One region of the Ruegeria sp. CJ9 genome, then DNA from elsewhere that is predicted to be linked to it. Evidence: riboswitches for the same ligand, from Rfam matches in the RefSeq annotation. Region 1 holds a riboswitch; the other holds the start of a gene.

Region 1 (8,511 bases):
AGCTGGTGTTCGTTGGTTTCAGCGACGGCGACGGAGCCGCGACTGCAAATAAGCGGATCGCCTTGCTGCGCGCCAAAACCGTGCGCAATGCGGTGTTGGCGGCGGTGGAAACTGCCATTCCCGATAGTGTTGAATTGCAAGTCGATGCGTTTGGTGAGGCGATGCCGATGGCTTGCGACGACACCGAATGGGGCCGAAAGATCAACCGCCGGGTCGAGATCTGGGTTCAGTAACTCGCTACAGATATCCCTGCGACCGAAAGCTCAGCTCATTCGATTTGCCGATGATCAGATGATCATGCAGCGTCAGCCCCAGGGCCAGACATGCGTCCTGTATCCGGTTGGTCATGTCGATATCTGATTGCGACGGGGTCGGATCGCCCGAAGGGTGATTGTGTACCAGGATCAAGGCTGACGCATTCAATTCCAACGCCCGTTTCGCAACCTCGCGCGGATAGACGGGTACGTGATCGACGGTGCCCTTGGCCTGTTCCTCATCCGCGATTAACACGTTCTTGCGATCCAGATAGAACACCCGGAACTGCTCCGTCTCGCGATGGGCCATCGTGGTGTGACAATAGTCCAGCAGTGCATCCCAACCTGAAATCACGTGCCGCTGCATCACCCGCGCGCGGGCCATGCGATGGGCGCAGGCCTCAAGTATCTTCAGATCGGTGATCACCGTGTCACCAACGCCCTTGATCTGACGCAGCCGTTCCTCGGGCGCGGTCAGAACCCGGTTGAAATCCCCAAACGTGTCCATCAGCGCCCGTGCCAGCGGCTTTACATCCTGCCGCGGGATTGAACGGAACAGCACCAGTTCCAACAGTTCATAATCCGGCATCGCCGCCGATCCGCCTGACATGAACCGTTCCCGCAGGCGTTTCCGGTGGTCTTTGATGTAGGACGGTAACCGACCCGAGGGCAGGGGCGCCACCGGGGCTTCGTCACTTTCAAACAGCATCGGGGCTTCGGCAAAGGCGTCCTGAGTCATGCGTTCAGATTTGCGCAGAAACGGTTTCCGAAAGGTTAACGCGTCCAAACGACCTTAGACCCCTTTGGTCGATACTCACCGGTTTCCACCTACCTCGTGTATCAATTCACTCATGTAGTTGAGGCTGCAACCAGGACAATCTCACCGGACCAATCCGATTGAATTTGCTCAGCCGCCCGCCATGCGCGCAATCCGCTAGAGCAACAAAGCGCAAGTCGTCGTCCTTTGTTAGGCTCTGTTTTCAGGGATTCAACAATGTCCCGACGTGCCCTACTGTGAAGAGGCTCGGGGGCCTCGTCCCGGGTGCGCAGTTCAATGATCACATCATCTTCGCTCAATTGGCTGGCGGAAAGAAATCGAAAGTAGTGCGCCGGTTCCGGTGCGCCGTCAAATCTGAATGTGCTGTTGCGCAGCGTGCGGGCGTCAAACTGTACCAACTGTCCCAAAGGCGAGGGGTCCAGGCCAAGGATCACGCCCAGCGCCATTTGCGCCTGCAAGGCACCTATCACCCCAACGACAGGGCCCAGCACGCCGGCCGTTGCACAGCTCGCGCCGCTATCCGGTGCATCCGGAAACACCGCACGCAAGGACGGCGCGCCAGCACAAAACCCACCGACATAGCCTGTCAGCCCCAATACGGATGCGCTGATCAGCGGCTTGCCCTGCAACAAACAGGTATCCGACAGGATATAGCTGGCCGCATAACTGTCCGCGCAGTCCAGAACAATGTCAGAGCCGCGGACAAAATTTAACACATTCTGGTTTGTTAGAGCCTGATTCTTGGCCATTACGGTGATGTCACCATTCAGCGCCCGGCAGCGTTCTGCGGCGACTTTGGCCTTGGCGCGCCCACAGTCGGATTCAGCGAACAATGTCTGCCGATGCAGGTTCGATTGCGCGATCTGATCCCGGTCCAGGATGGTTATATGCCCAACCCCGGCCCCGGCCAACAAGGGTAAGACCGGGGAGGCTAATCCGCCCGCGCCCACCACCAGAACCCGCGCTGCTGACAGGCGGGTCTGGCCTGCCGATCCAACCTCGGGCAGGATCATCTGGCGGGCATAGCGGCTCATCTCGTGACCTCGATCCATTCGCGAACGCGGGTTTCTGGATCGGAATTCAGCGTGACGTCCGTGACGACCGAGACGATGTCGGCCCCCGCCTGCAATACGCCCGGCGCCCGCTCAACGCTCATGCCGCCAATCGCGACCAGAGGGATATCCCCCACCCGTGCCTTCCATTCGGTGACGCGTGGCAGGCCCTGCTGTTCCCATTTCATTTTTTTCAGGATCGTCGGATAGACCGGGCCCAAAGCCACATAGTCCGGGTCCATGGTCAGGACTCGCTCTAATTCATCATCATCGTGGGTGGAGACACCCAGTTTCAGCCCCGCCTTGCGGATGGCTTTCAGATCAGCCACGTCCAGATCCTCTTGCCCGAGATGAATCCACTCACAACCAGCGTCGATAGCCGCCTGCCAATGATCATTGACCACCAGCACGGTGCCGTGGGCACGGCATAGTTCCAACGATTGGGCGATCTGCTCCCGTATGACCACATCAAGCTGATCCTTAATCCGCAGTTGCACCAGCTTCACACCCAGGGGCAGCATCCGGCGCAACCAATCAGAGTGGTCGAAGATCGGATAAAATCGGCCTAACATCATGATAAGAAGGCCTTTCCGATTACCGGAGTTGACGGTTCGGCCATATCGCGCGCCTCGATCGGGTCGGCTTGATGCGCCAGTTGCCCGGCCTCAATCGCCAGTATCATCGCGCGGGCCATGGCCACAGGGTTTCCAGCACGAGCGACAGCGGTATTCAGCAGAACGGCGTCATAACCAAACTCCATCGCCTGCGAAGCGTGACTGGGCAGGCCGATCCCGGCATCCACAACCAATGGAACATTGGGGAACTCGGCCCGCATCGCGCGTAGAGCATATTCATTGTTCAGCCCGCGCCCCGACCCGATGGGTGCACCCCAAGGCATCAGCACCTCGCACCCGGCGGCCAGCAGACGCTCACCCACGATCAGGTCGTCGGTGGTGTAGGGGAAAACCTGAAACCCGTCCTCGGTCAGTATGCGCGCGGCCTCGACCAGTTGAAACACATCTGGCTGCAAACTGTCAGTGTGGCCGATCAATTCCAGCTTGATCCAATTAGTGTCAAACACCTCACGCGCCATATGGGCGGTGGTTACGGCTTCTTTGACCGTGTGGCAACCAGCGGTGTTTGGCAGGATCAGCACGCCCAGCTCGCGGATCATCTGCCAGAAGGTCTGCCCAGCCCCGGATTCACGGCGCAAGGAAACTGTGGCAACACCCGCGCCGCTCTCGCGAAACGCCTGTTCCAGAATGGCGGGGCTGGGGTACTGCGCCGTGCCCAGCATCAATGAGTTGGGAAGTTGGGTCCCATAAAAGCTTTTCATCCTCAGCCTCCCTGCATCGGCGCGACGACTTCAACCCGGTCGCCATCGGTCAACTTTTGAGCAATGCGCAGACCCGAGGGCACAAAGTCTTCGTTTACAGCTGTCGCCACCCGTCCAGAGAACCCGCATTCGACCAACAGGTCCGAGAGGATTTCGGCGCGCACCTCGCGCGATTCACCATTAAGCACGATCTTCATCGACCATCTCCGAATGTTCGTTGTCCAACGCCAGATCGGCCACTCCCTGCGCCAGCGCTGGGGCCAGCAGATAGCCATGGCGGTACAGTCCGTTGGCATAAATCGTATGCCCCAGCCGCCGGATGCGGGGCAGGTTGTCGGGAAAAGCCGGGCGCAGATCGACACCGATCTCAAGCACCTCGGCCTCGCCAAAGGCGGGGTTCAGCGCATAGGCGGCACTGAGCAGTTCCAGCATGGATCGGGCCGTGATACGGCTGCTGTCTTCGCTTTCGATCATCGTTGCGCCCAGCATGTAGACACCATCCCCACGCGGCACGATGTACAGCGGCATCCTTGGATGCAGTAGACGTACAGGTCGCGTCAGGGTCACGTCCGGGCAGCGGATCACCAACATCTCTCCCTTGACGCCGCGCAGGTCGTGCAAAACCTCACGCGCGTGCAGACCGCGGCAATCGATTACATTCTCCAGCTGGGTCGGGGCCAGTTTCCGGTGGAAGACTACCCCTTGGTCCAGCAATTGGCGGTGCAGATCCCGCAGCGCCTGTCGTGGGTTCAGATGAGCCTCATCCGTGAAATGCAGACCGTTGGTGAAACTGGTTAAATCAGGCTCTAAATTGGCAACTTCAGCCGGACTAATCTCGGTATACCCCCCGGTCCGACGGGCGAACCGACGCAAATCCGGCAGATCACGCGGGTTGGCAACAACCAGCGTGCCACGTTGTTCCACCCGAGTACGCGTAGACCACCACTCGAACGCAGCCTTTCCCAACCGCAACACCGGTTCTTCGGCGTTTTCAAACTCGCACCATGGGGCCAGCATACCGCCAGCCCACCAAGAACACCCATGCGGGCCAGGTGGACCACTGGGATCAAAGATCTGAACCTTGGCCCCGCGCGACACTAGCTCGCTGGCTGCTGCCAGCCCGGCCACACCGGCCCCTATGACCGACCAGACCGTCACGCGGGCCAGACCCGATGGAAATGATGAACCGGGCCATGCCCCTGTCCGACCATCAGACCGTCAGCTTTAGCAATGGCCCCTTGCAGATACTCATGCGCCTGCGCGACCGCATCGGTCAGGCCCAGCCCTCGCGCCAGCCCGGCTGCTATCGAAGACGACAGGGTGCAACCGGTGCCATGCGTGTTGCGCGTATCGCACCGGGGGGCGGTGAATTCTGCCACAACTCCCGAAGGATCAAGCAAGACGTCGTGGCAAACGTCGCCGCGCCCATGTCCGCCTTTCATCAATACCGACCGCGCCCCCAGCCCGCACAGCGCCATCCCCTGCGCGATCATCTGATCGGGGGATTCGGCGTCCGAGGTGCCCAGCAAACAAGCGGCCTCGGGTAAGTTCGGGGTAAGCATGGTCGCTTGGGGCACAAGAACATCACGCAGGGTGCGAACCGCATCCTGTGCCAGCAAGGCATCGCCAGATTTGGAGATCATCACCGGGTCCAAAACGACGGGGCCATCAAACCCAGCGATGGCCCCGGCAACGGTTTGAATAATTTCAGGGGTCGCAAGCATGCCGATCTTGATCGCGCTCACATCCAGGTCGGTCAGCACCGCCTCGATCTGAGCGGCCACTACGTTGAGCGGTATGCCATGCACTGCGGTCACAGCCCGCGTGTTCTGCGCCGTGACCGCCGTGATCACGCTGGCCCCATACACGCCCAACGCAGACATAGCCTTGAGATCCGCCTGAATCCCGGCCCCACCGCCACTGTCCGAGCCCGCAATTGTCAGGGCAATATGCGCCATATCGTTGCTCCATCATCAGGGGGCAACGCAGCATGGAAAACGTCTGTGTGTGTAGACCGTTCCCTACGCCGGTATTGCCCGGATCAGGTTCGATGGGTTAGCGCATTCACGCCTCTCAGCCCCTTGATCAGGGCACCCCAACGGTTGGCGCGACAATCTCAGGGGATGCGAAGGGATTCAAGGGCCAATTTTCGCGAAGTTCGTGGACAAACTGGACCTATAAACGAAAAAAGCCGACCCAAGGGGATCGGCCTTTTAGCAACTTGGTGGAGTGATCTTAGCCCTTCATCCCATCCCAAAAGGATTTGACGGATGAGAAAAAGCTTTTTGATTCCGGGTGGTTATCCTCACCCAAATCGTCGAACTCTTTCAGCAGTTCTTTTTGGCGACTGGTCAGGTTGACCGGCGTTTCCACCGCCAGTTCGATGAACATGTCACCCACACCGCCGCCACGCAGGGCGGGCATGCCTTTGCCGCGCAGGCGCATCTGACGGCCCGATTGGCTGCCTGCTGGTATTTGCACGCGGCCGCGGCCACCATCGATGGTTGGCACTTCGATCGAACCGCCCAGCGCGGCCTTGGCCATGCTGACAGGGACGCGGCAATACAGGTTCACGCTGTCGCGTTCGAACAGCTTGTGATCCGACACTTCGACAAAGATATACAGATCACCCGGAGGGCCACCGCGCATCCCAGCTTCACCCTCACCCGCCAGGCGGATGCGGGTTCCGGTCTCGACACCGGCGGGGATGTTGACGGACAGCGCACGCTCTTTTTCCACGCGGCCTGCACCGCCACAGGCTTTACAGGGGTTCTTGATGATCTGACCCAGACCCGAACAGGTCGGGCAGGATCGTTCGACGGTAAAGAAACCCTGCTGTGCACGCACCTTGCCCATGCCCGAACAGGTTGGACAGGTGGTTGGCTCCACTCCGCCTTCTGCACCCGATCCGTCACAGGCCGAACAGGCCACGGCAGCAGGAACACTGATGGTTTTCTGCAGGCCCGCGAACGCCTCTTCCAGCGTCACGCGCAGGTTATAGCGCAGGTCCGATCCGCGCGCCGCACGGCGCCCGCCACCGGGGCCGCCACGCTGACCGCCCATGAAATCGCCGAACAGATCGTCGAACACGTCTGAGAATGCGCTGGAGAAATCACCCTGACCAAAGCCGCCGCCCGGACGACCACCACCGCCGCCCATACCGTTTTCAAAGGCGGCATGGCCGAAACGGTCATATGCGGCCTTTTTGTCGGCGTCGCGCAGAACATCATAAGCCTCGTTGGCTTCTTTGAACTGCGACTCGGCATCCGGGTTGTCTTTGTTGCGATCGGGATGCAACTCTTTGGCTTTCTTGCGAAAACCCTTTTTGATTTCATCCGCTGATGCGCCCTTTGATACGCCGAGCACATCGTAGTAGTCGCGTTTTGACATCAGTATTTCCTTCAGCCTCAACGTATTTGGGCCGGCCCGGCAACCGGACCGGCCCACATTGGCCCGGTTACCCGTTAGTTACGCTTGTCGTCGTCCAGATCTTCGAACTCGGCGTCAACAATGTCGTCCTCACCCGGCGCAGCATCTGCCGCCGCAGGTTCATCCTCACCTTCTTCGGCTTGCGCCTTGTAGATGGCTTCGCCCAGCTTCATGGCCGCTTCGGTGACGTTCTGGATGCCCGACTTGATCTTGTCGGCATTCTCGGTCTCCAGCTCGTCCTTCAGCGCGGCAATTGCCAGCTCGATGGCTTCGATGGTGGTCGGGTCGACTTTGTCGGCATGCTCTTCCATCGACTTTTCGGTCGAGTGGATGAGGCTTTCCGCCTGGTTCTTGGCGTCTACCAGCTCGCGGCGTTCCTTGTCGGCTTCCGCGTTCTCTTCGGCGTCCTTGACCATCTTGTCGATGTCTTCATCCGACAGACCGCCCGAGGCCTGGATGGTGATCTTCTGCTCTTTGCCAGTGCCTTTGTCCTTGGCCGAAACCGAGACAATGCCGTTGGCGTCGATATCAAAAGTCACCTCGATCTGAGGCATGCCGCGCGGTGCAGGCGGGATATCTTCGAGGTTGAACTGACCCAGGATCTTGTTGTCCGCAGCCATTTCACGCTCACCCTGGAACACGCGGATGGTTACGGCGTTCTGGTTGTCCTCGGCGGTCGAGAAGACCTGAGACTTTTTGGTCGGGATCGTGGTGTTGCGGTCGATCAGACGGGTGAACACCCCACCCAGCGTCTCAATCCCCAGCGACAGCGGGGTCACGTCCAGCAGAACTACGTCTTTGACGTCGCCCTGCAGAACACCGGCCTGAATGGCGGCGCCCATGGCAACCACTTCGTCCGGGTTCACACCCTTGTGCGGCTCTTTCCCGAAGAACTTGGTGACCTCTTCGATCACTTTCGGCATCCGGGTCATACCACCGACCAGAACAACCTCGTCAATGTCGCCAGCCGACAGACCAGCGTCTTTCAGTGCGGCCTGGCAGGGCTTCATCGACTTTTTGATCAGGTCCGAAACCAACGATTCCAGCTTGGCACGGGTCAGTTTCATGACCATGTGCAGCGGCTGACCGTTCGAACCCATCGAGATGAACGGCTGGTTGATTTCGGTTTGCGAAGTCGAAGACAGCTCAATCTTGGCTTTCTCAGCAGCTTCTTTCAGACGCTGCAGCGCCATCTTGTCTTGCGACAGGTCGACACCGTGTTCCTTTTTGAACTCATCCGCCAGGTAGTTGACGATGCGCATGTCAAAGTCTTCACCACCTAGGAAGGTGTCACCGTTGGTCGATTTGACCTCGAACAGGCCGTCGTCGATTTCCAGAATGGTCACGTCGAAAGTACCGCCACCAAGGTCATAGACCGCGATGGTTTGAGTTTCTTCTTTGTCCAGACCATAGGCCAGCGCAGCCGCTGTCGGTTCGTTGATGATCCGCAGCACTTCCAGACCGGCGATTTTACCGGCGTCTTTGGTGGCCTGACGCTGTGCGTCGTTGAAATATGCAGGAACGGTGATCACGGCTTGCGTGACTTCCTCACCCAGATAGCTCTCGGCGGTTTCCTTCATCTTGCCCAGAGTGAAGGCCGAGATCTGGCTTGGGGAGTACTTTTCACCGCGGGCTTCCACCCACGCGTCGCCATTGCCGCCA
Region 2 (8,511 bases), on a different contig from region 1:
ACGCCGGTCAGGATTGTGCACAGCCCTGCCGTTTGCTTGTCGCTGATGAGGTTTATGACAAGGTCGTTGCCGCCGTTGTTGATCAGGTCAGCCAGATCAAAGTTGGGGCTCAAAAGGCCGAAGGCACCGAAATGGGGCCGATCATCTCGGCCGCGCAACGCAACGCTGTAGCGGGGTTTGTCGACCGAGCGCGCGATAACTGCGACGTTGTATTGGGAGGCAACATGATCGACGGACCAGGTTTCTTTTTTGAACCCACCGTGCTGATCAATGTGGCGCATGATGCCGAGGTATTCTGCAACGAGATCTTTGGTCCTGTCGTAACCATCTCGCGGTTTGGCGACGAAGAAGAGGCGCTCAAGGTGGCAAATGCAGGCCCGTTTGGTTTGGCCTCATCCGTCTGGACCAACAATACCGGTCGCGCGATGCGGATGTCTTCGAAGTTGCGCTATGGCTTTACGTGGGTGAACACGCATGGTGTTGCCACGCCTGAAATGCCTTGGGCCGCGATGAAGAGCTCTGGCACTGGTTGTGATATGTCGGTCTACGCCTTGGACGCTTATACCGCCGTGCGCCATGTGATGGTCGCGCACTGATGCGGTTGGCTGGCAAACGCGCTTTCGTTACAGGCGGCAGGCAGGGCATTGGGCGCGCTATCGTAGAGGCCTTCATGGCCGAAGGTGCGGACGTTATCACCTGTGGTCGGGGACCAAAGCCGGATGGTTTGAGTACTGATTGGATATCTTTGGATGTGTCAGATGCCGCCGCCGTTGGCGAAGCTGCGCAAGAGCTGGGTGTATTGGACGTCATCGTAAACAACGCTGGCGTCCAGGTTGAAAAGACTGTTGTGGACAGCACTGATGCCGATTGGGATTTGGTTATGGGAGCGAATGCAAAGGGCGTTTTCAATGTCTGCCGGGCACTCATTCCGCAAATGCAGGAGGGTGGCTCCATTATCAACCTCGGGTCGATCTCGGGCAATGTCGCGGACCCGTCGATGGCACTCTATAATGCGTCAAAGTCTTTTGTGCACGGGCTCACCAGGTCCATCGCGGTTGATCACGGACCGGCAATTCGCTGCAATGCGATCTGTCCGGGCTGGATTGAAACCGGCATGCTAGATGCAGGGTTTGAGCTTGCCCAAGACCCTCAGAAAGCGAAAGCCGACGCATTGGCACGGCACGCGGTCAAACGCTTTGGCAAACCTGCTGACATAGCAGCAATGGCTTTGTGGTTGGCCTCTGACGATGCATCGTTTGCAACGGGCCAATTGTTTACTGTTGACGGTGGCATGACAGCGGCCTCTCCTCTTAATCCGGGGTTGTTCTGATGTCTCAGATTGAAAGAACTGCCATTCTTGGAGCCGGCGTGATCGGGGCAAGCTGGGCCGCATTGTTCCTCGCCTCGGGCCGGAACGTAACTGTCTTTGATCCTGACGAAAACGCTGAGAACACCGTGCGTTCCTACGTTGAAAACGCATGGCCTGCGCTGGAAGACCTAGGCCTAACTGAGCGAGCGACACCTGACGCCATCACCTTTGTGGCGACCGCTGCCGAGGCCGTCACAGAGGCGCAATTCGTTCAGGAAAACGCGCCTGAGCGGTTGCCCATCAAACATGCAATCTATGCGGAGATTGAGCCCGCGCTGGCTGCTGACGCAATTGTCTCCAGCTCGACATCGGGTCTGACGCTCGAAGCGCTCCAAGAAGGGTGGCGCGATCCCGCGCCGCTTATTCTTGGCCACCCCTTCAACCCGCCGCATCTGATCCCGCTGGTGGAACTGACAGCGAATAAGGCCACCGGATCAGACATTCTGGACCGCACAGAAGCGTTCTACAATGACATCGGGAAAGTCACGATCCGCATCAAGAAAGGCATGCCGGGGCATGTAGCCAACCGGTTGCAGGCCGCAGTTTGGCGAGAGGCCGTTCATATGGCCGTTGAAGGTGTTGCCAGCGTCAAAGACATAGACAAGGCGATGTGGGCCGGACCGGGATTGCGTTGGGCCGCAATGGGGCCAACCACTCTTTTTCACTTGGGCGCGGGCGCAGGCGGTTTGCAGGCTTTTTGTGACCACTTCAAAGACACGTTCAACAGCTGGTGGGACGATCTTGGTGATCCACGCTTAGACGATGATGTGATCAGAAAACTGGTCGATGAAATGACAGCGCATGCACACGGGCAAAGCACCGAGGAACTCTCAGCGCGGCGTGATGAGATGCTCACAGCTATGCAGAAGGCTACGAGACACCTTCGGACCTAATGTCAGGCTTGAACATTGGCCAGGCGCGAAACTCGAACGGCACACGACCTTCAATGCGATCAGCAGTGGGCGTCAGGCCGAACCGGTTGCGGTAAGCGCGGCTGAAATGCACTTGACCGTTGAACCCCGACGCCTCTGCAATCTCGCTGAATTTCAGCTCGGTTTGCGTGACGAGGCCACGCGCTCGATCAAGGCGGATATCTCGGTAGTATTCGACGGGTGACTTTTGGACATACTGCCGGAACAATCGGCCTAGTTGCCGCTGCGAAACGCCTAGCTGTTGAGATATAGCGGGAATTGACAACGTGGTCTCCAAATGCGCTTCCATAAGGTCGATCGCATCCCGGACAACGCCAGATGTGACATACCCAAGCGGCTCCACATCCTTGGGGTTTTGTGACTGACCTTCCCCACGCACATCATGGTGAAACAGATACCGCGCTGAGGCGTTTGCGATGCTTTCGCCAGCGACGGAATGGACAAATCTCAAACCAAGGTCGGTTGCCGCTGATCCTCCACAACATGTGAAGATCTTGCCATCTGTTACAAACATGTTCTCAGATACCGTCGTGTCCGGTGCAATTTCGGCGAAGGCATCGATGTGCTCATAATGGACCGTCGCAGTTTTGCCCTTTAGCAATCCAGCCTGCGCGAGCACAATTGCACCCGTATCCAACCCACCAACTATTGCACCGCCTGCATCCCATTTTTGAAGAGCCGCCTTGAACTGGCGTGTCCCGTGGCGTTCAGGCGTCCAGCTTGTACTTACGAGAACGAGCCAAGGCTTGCCCCTGACCACGTTTGCCAAAGGAGCAGTATCAACCACCAGGCCGCTGCTGGATTCGATGTGACCACCAACCTCCGAAACATAGGTCCAGGAAAACCGCACCAATCCTGACAGGTAATTCGCAGTTCTAAAAGGATCGATGAAAGATGTCGTTGCCGAAACATTGAAATGCGGGCTCACCAAAACTACGATGCCTAACGTTTGATCAATTGATTTCGCCATGGCTGATTTTGTAAAGTATGGTCCAAAAATATCAAATCGATTTCTTTTCTTTCATTTGTTTGGTGTCTTTTGGAGCTCCAAAACCAACAGCTTGCCGGGGACAGAAAGCAGTCCTGCGGTAGTTTAGAAGCACCACAAGCAGACCTTGGCGCAAATTTGACGAAGGCCCGCTTCGTCCGCAAACTGTAAATTCACCCATCTTTTGATTGCGCACTTGCAGCGAATGTCCGTAATGTCGAGCCGCACTGCAGAATGCTGAACGACCGACTAAAGTCCGGTAAGGGCCGGAAGTGATCAGGGCAGGGCACTTAGTCGCTCAACATTGTTCAGCACAAAACCTTACGCTGTGAAGCTTTCGGTCTGCGAGTTGTGTCCGCTCTCGGAAGTTCCCAATGCGCGTCGCAGTCGACGATCGTATTGCTGCAGTCTGAGACAAGCTTGATAAGTCCAAGTCAGCGAAATCCACCAAAATGCATGAAAATCTTAAGTCGTTGAATTATGGGGAAGACAAGTCTCATTAATTACGTACTCCGACAATTCTCCCTCAAAAGAGGCAATATTTCTATAATACGTCTTATGTTAAATAACAGCGTTTAACTTACCGTCGATGTGCGGAGTATCTGTCGAATAGGTCGGCCCGCACATCAGATAGCGACCGTATTTCTGGTGACGTGCTGCACCGAACGGAAGGTCCCGGCCGTTCGAGAAAATCTGAAACAAATGAATTTTGGTGCTTGTTTAAGCCGTGAACCTCAAGCTAAACCACCTATACGCAGGGGAGTCCCACCAAGGGGACTGAGAGGCTGACGGGGCAATGCCCGGCGACGCGACCCTTTGAACCTGACCCAGTTGATACTGGCGTAGGAAGCTAGGGCGCGCAGGCCACAATACCGGGCAAGCGCACTCCGAACAGGGGCTGTCTGCCTTCTCGTTTCCCCAAGCCAAAACTCATCTGGTGTCTTTTTAAGTTGAACTGCTTGAGGAGCACCAACATGAACGTCCCTAACCCCAAAATCACCGCCGGTGAACTGCCCGCATCGCGCAAGATCTATGTAAACGGCACAGTGCACCCGGATGTGCGCGTGCCAATGCGTGAAATTTCGGTCCACCCCACGGCGGGGGAGCCACCCTTGCCCGTGTATGACAGTTCAGGGCCGTATACCGATCCGCAGGTGATGACGGACATTCGGCAAGGTCTGGCGCCGCTGCGTCGCAAGTGGATTGAGGCTCGAGCAGATGTCGAAGAATATGATGGACGTGAGATCAAACCGGAAGACAACGGTTTTGTCGAAGGTGATCGGCTAACGCCCGAGTTCCCTGTGCGCCCGCGCCCTCTGCGCGCCAAGGATGGAAAGGCTGTGACGCAACTGGCCTATGCTCGCGCCGGCATCGTCACCCCGGAAATGGAATTCATCGCCATCCGTGAAAACCAACTGCGCGAGGCTGTCGTTGAACAGCGCGACGGCAATGATTGGGGTGCAAACATCCCTGATTATGTGACCCCGGAATTCGTGCGGGACGAGGTCGCCGCTGGTCGCGCCATTATCCCTGCGAATATCAACCACCCTGAAAGCGAACCGATGATCATCGGGCGTAATTTCCTGGTCAAGATCAACGCCAATATGGGTACCTCGGCTGTGACCTCTTCGATGGAAGAAGAGGTCGATAAAATGGTCTGGTCGATCCGTTGGGGTGCTGATACCGTCATGGACCTGTCGACCGGCCGCAACATCCACAACACCCGTGAATGGATCATCCGCAACAGCCCGGTGCCGATTGGCACCGTGCCGTTGTATCAAGCGCTGGAAAAGGTCAACGGCATTGCCGAGGACCTGACATGGGAAGTGTTCCGTGACACGCTGATCGAACAGGCCGAACAAGGCGTCGACTATTTCACCATCCATGCAGGCGTGCGCCTGCATATGGTACCGATGACGGTAAAACGGGTTACCGGTATTGTGTCGCGCGGTGGGTCGATCATGGCCAAGTGGTGCTTGCATCACCACAAGGAAAGCTTCCTCTATGAGCATTTCGACGAAATCTGCGACATCTGCCGGGCCTATGATGTGTCGTTCAGCCTAGGCGATGGTCTGCGCCCCGGCTCTATCGCCGACGCCAATGATGAGGCACAATTTGCCGAGCTTGAGACGCTGGGTGAGCTGACCAAAATCGCGTGGGCCAAGGATTGTCAGGTGATGATCGAAGGCCCCGGACACGTAGCCATGCACAAGATCAAAGAAAACATGGACAAGCAATTGGAGTGTTGCCACGAGGCGCCCTTTTACACGCTTGGCCCCCTGACCACCGATATCGCGCCGGGCTATGACCACATCACCAGCGGTATTGGTGCTGCGATGATTGGCTGGTTTGGTTGTGCGATGCTCTGCTATGTCACGCCGAAGGAACATCTGGGGCTGCCGGACCGGGATGATGTGAAAACTGGGGTTATCACCTATAAGATAGCGGCTCATGCCGCTGATCTGGCAAAGGGTCTGCCGGGCGCACAACGTCGTGACGATGCGCTGTCCCGCGCCAGGTTCGAGTTCCGCTGGGAAGATCAGTTCAACCTGTCGCTGGACCCGGAAACGGCGCGGGAATTCCACGACCAAACCTTGCCCAAACAAGCGCACAAGGTGGCGCATTTCTGTTCCATGTGCGGGCCGAAATTCTGCTCGATGCGGATCAGCCACGACATTCGAACTGAAGCGCAGAAAGAGGGGATGGAGGCCATGGCCGCCAAATTCCGTGAAGGCGGCGACCTTTACATGCCCGTGAAAAACTAAACACCGCGGCGGAGCCGATCCTTTCGGCTCCGCACGCTCTTGCATTGAAGGGAAACTACTCTCAGGGCAATAGATCGGATACTTTGCTGAACCCAGTCAAATCGAAGCCAAATGAAATTGGCTCTCCGACCCTGTTTTTAGCGTCGATCTGCAATTGATTACCTGCCCGCATCGCAGACATCCATTCCTGGGAAACTGGCGAACGGGCAAAACAACCTTGTGCCTCGCATGTCAGGAACTCCAGACGGGCGACCTCGGCATCATCCACCTTTGCAACCAGCCCTTCCGAGAACAAAAGACCGAATGGCAGGGTCAGCACGGTCTCAGTCTCGTCCTTACCTGCAGCCTTTATAAATGCGATGGACGTAAGCCTTTGGTTGTTTTCGGTCAAAACGATGCTTTGGGTCATTTCGCAGATCAACTCGGACCCAACGGCCCGATTGCTGCAATTGACCGACCATGGCGGCGCTGCGCCTTCCTGCGCAGCAAGGGGAGTTGCCAATCCCAATGTGACCCCCAAAGCGCTTATCCAAGTTTTCATCCTGCTGTCCCTCATCGATTAGAATTGTAGTCCAAGGCCAAGACCTACCTGTAGGGCCCTGGTTGAGTCTCCGAACAAATGATCGAGGCTCAGATTGACAAAGCTGCTGTCATCCAGCGCAAACAGCCCCAACCGGGCCGAGACCAAGCCATGCGCGTCGCCGACAAAGCTGGTGTTTGAAAACCCACCGTCAGCGGTGCTCGCTCCGTTGAACCCGGCGGTGACCGATACGGTATCATCCGACGAGAGAATGGCACCAACCTGAAAACTTGCGCGAAGCTTCTGCGAGGCACTCAGGGTTTGCTCGGTTCCGATTTCCAGCGAAGGCGTGAACGAATAGATCATCTCGCTATCGTCTTGCAGAACGACCCCCGCTAGGGTTGCATCGCCATTGCTTTCGGTTGCCAGACGTGTGGCATCAACGGCTACCTCAGGGCGCAGATAGGAACTGCCGCCCGCGAACCTGTGGTCATAAGCAAGGCTGAGACGCAGGTTCTGATGGTTCATCTTGTGCTTGATCTCGCTGACACCAACGGTGCTTACGATTTGACCGTTGGGCAACACGCCACTGATCCCGCCCGCGCTGAGCGTATCATAGTCTGACCAACCGGCCGACAGCTGGGCTGCAAACTCCCACGCGCCGGTGTATTTGGTCAGCGAGGCACCCAGATTGAACCGATCACCCGTTGCATTGTAATTCGACCCGTTCCGTAGGCTCATCTCGTCATAGCCTACCGCGAACCCAGCGAATAGCTCATCCCCAACCGGCAGACGGACACCAGCCGACAGGTTGGTGTCGTTGATGTCCAGCTCTTCGTACATGCCGGTCTGATCGCGGTCATAAAAAGACCGCCCGCCTGAGAACCAGACACAATTGCGCGGGTCATCCCCGAACTGGTAATCGGTAAACCGTTCGCAATTGTGCAGTGTGTCCGCAAATACCCGGGTGCCATAAAGCGCATCCACGGCATCGGCGGCATAGTCGGCAGTCGACAGGCTTTCGATTGCGGCGATGACATCGGCCTCGGACTGCATGTTGCCGATCAAGGCGAACAGTTGGCCTTGGGCAGCCGATCCCTGCCCGTTCAGAACTTGGTTGATGTAATCCCCGATGGCCGCCTGATTGGCGTTCATGCCGGGGGTCGAATAATCCGGCGTGATCACCAGGTCGACCGAACTGCCGTCAGAGGTGGAGCCGTTCAGGCCGATGGAATAATCCAGCACCACAGTGTCTTCGATCAGTGTGCCCGCGTCTGCGGCGGTTCCATCAGGATTGATGATGACAAGCGGCAAGGCCCTTTCCAGCGTATTCAGCAGTGGCACCAGCGTACCGCCCATGGTGGCATTACCGGTGGCATTAACCAGGTCGCTGTTGCCACCCGATGCCCCAGAGGTCAGGAAATACACGTCGAAGGTTGACGTTGCCGTTGCTCCAAAGGCCAGGCTTCCGGTCAGGTTCAATGTCTGGCTGACATTGCCGCTGAAGGTAAAGTCACTGGCCGCAACCGTCGCCGTCAAATCTCCGTCCAGACCCAGATTGGCCCCCAGTACAAAATCACCGTTCACCTGCATGAAGCCGTCAGCACCCAGATTGACCGTATCCAACGCATAGAAGTCCGCGCCGTCTTCGACGGTAAAGCCGTTAGTGCCTGCGCCAAGATCCATGTTGCCAAGGGCCGTACCCGCAAGCGAGATTTGTTCGTTGCCGTCGCCCCCATTCACCAATTGATCGTTGCCGGCGATCAACAGGGTATCTTTAGACAGGGTCAGCACATTGTCGGTGCCGCCGTCCACAACGATTGATGCGACTGACCCCGCCTCACCAGTGCCGCCCATGACGACGCCGTCAAAGCCAAGTGTGATCGCGTCTGCGCCATCGCGCCCCTCGGATTGTGCCAAGACGCCGATGCCGCCCT

The links. A riboswitch is a leader RNA that binds a small molecule or an ion and turns the genes downstream of it on or off. The one in region 1 is predicted to bind thiamine pyrophosphate.
Region 2: it holds a riboswitch for thiamine pyrophosphate, as region 1 does, so the genes downstream of both, thiC (phosphomethylpyrimidine synthase ThiC) here and thiD (bifunctional hydroxymethylpyrimidine kinase/phosphomethylpyrimidine kinase) in region 1, are expected to answer to the same signal.

The regions. Positions count from the first base shown of each region.
Region 1 covers NZ_JBQFPY010000005.1:80,727-89,237, reverse strand. Annotated here, with positions in the region: gene ACR0AJ_RS11920 (phosphate ABC transporter substrate-binding/OmpA family protein) at 1-233, shown strand, start outside; gene radC (RadC family protein) at 238-993, opposite strand; gene ACR0AJ_RS11910 (HesA/MoeB/ThiF family protein) at 1,104-2,066, opposite strand; gene ACR0AJ_RS11905 (thiamine phosphate synthase) at 2,063-2,659, opposite strand; gene ACR0AJ_RS11900 (thiazole synthase) at 2,656-3,420, opposite strand; gene thiS (sulfur carrier protein ThiS) at 3,423-3,617, opposite strand; gene ACR0AJ_RS11890 (FAD-dependent oxidoreductase) at 3,601-4,578, opposite strand; gene thiD (bifunctional hydroxymethylpyrimidine kinase/phosphomethylpyrimidine kinase) at 4,575-5,378, opposite strand; TPP riboswitch at 5,422-5,528, opposite strand; gene dnaJ (molecular chaperone DnaJ) at 5,656-6,810, opposite strand; gene dnaK (molecular chaperone DnaK) at 6,885-8,511, opposite strand, start outside.
Region 2 covers NZ_JBQFPY010000008.1:191,178-199,688, forward strand. Annotated here, with positions in the region: gene ACR0AJ_RS16815 (aminobutyraldehyde dehydrogenase) at 1-596, shown strand, start outside; gene ACR0AJ_RS16820 (SDR family NAD(P)-dependent oxidoreductase) at 596-1,330, shown strand; gene ACR0AJ_RS16825 (3-hydroxyacyl-CoA dehydrogenase NAD-binding domain-containing protein) at 1,330-2,262, shown strand; gene ACR0AJ_RS16830 (GlxA family transcriptional regulator) at 2,240-3,088, opposite strand; TPP riboswitch at 4,036-4,155, shown strand; gene thiC (phosphomethylpyrimidine synthase ThiC) at 4,264-6,054, shown strand; gene ACR0AJ_RS16840 (invasion associated locus B family protein) at 6,116-6,595, opposite strand; gene ACR0AJ_RS16845 (hypothetical protein) at 6,614-8,511, opposite strand, start outside.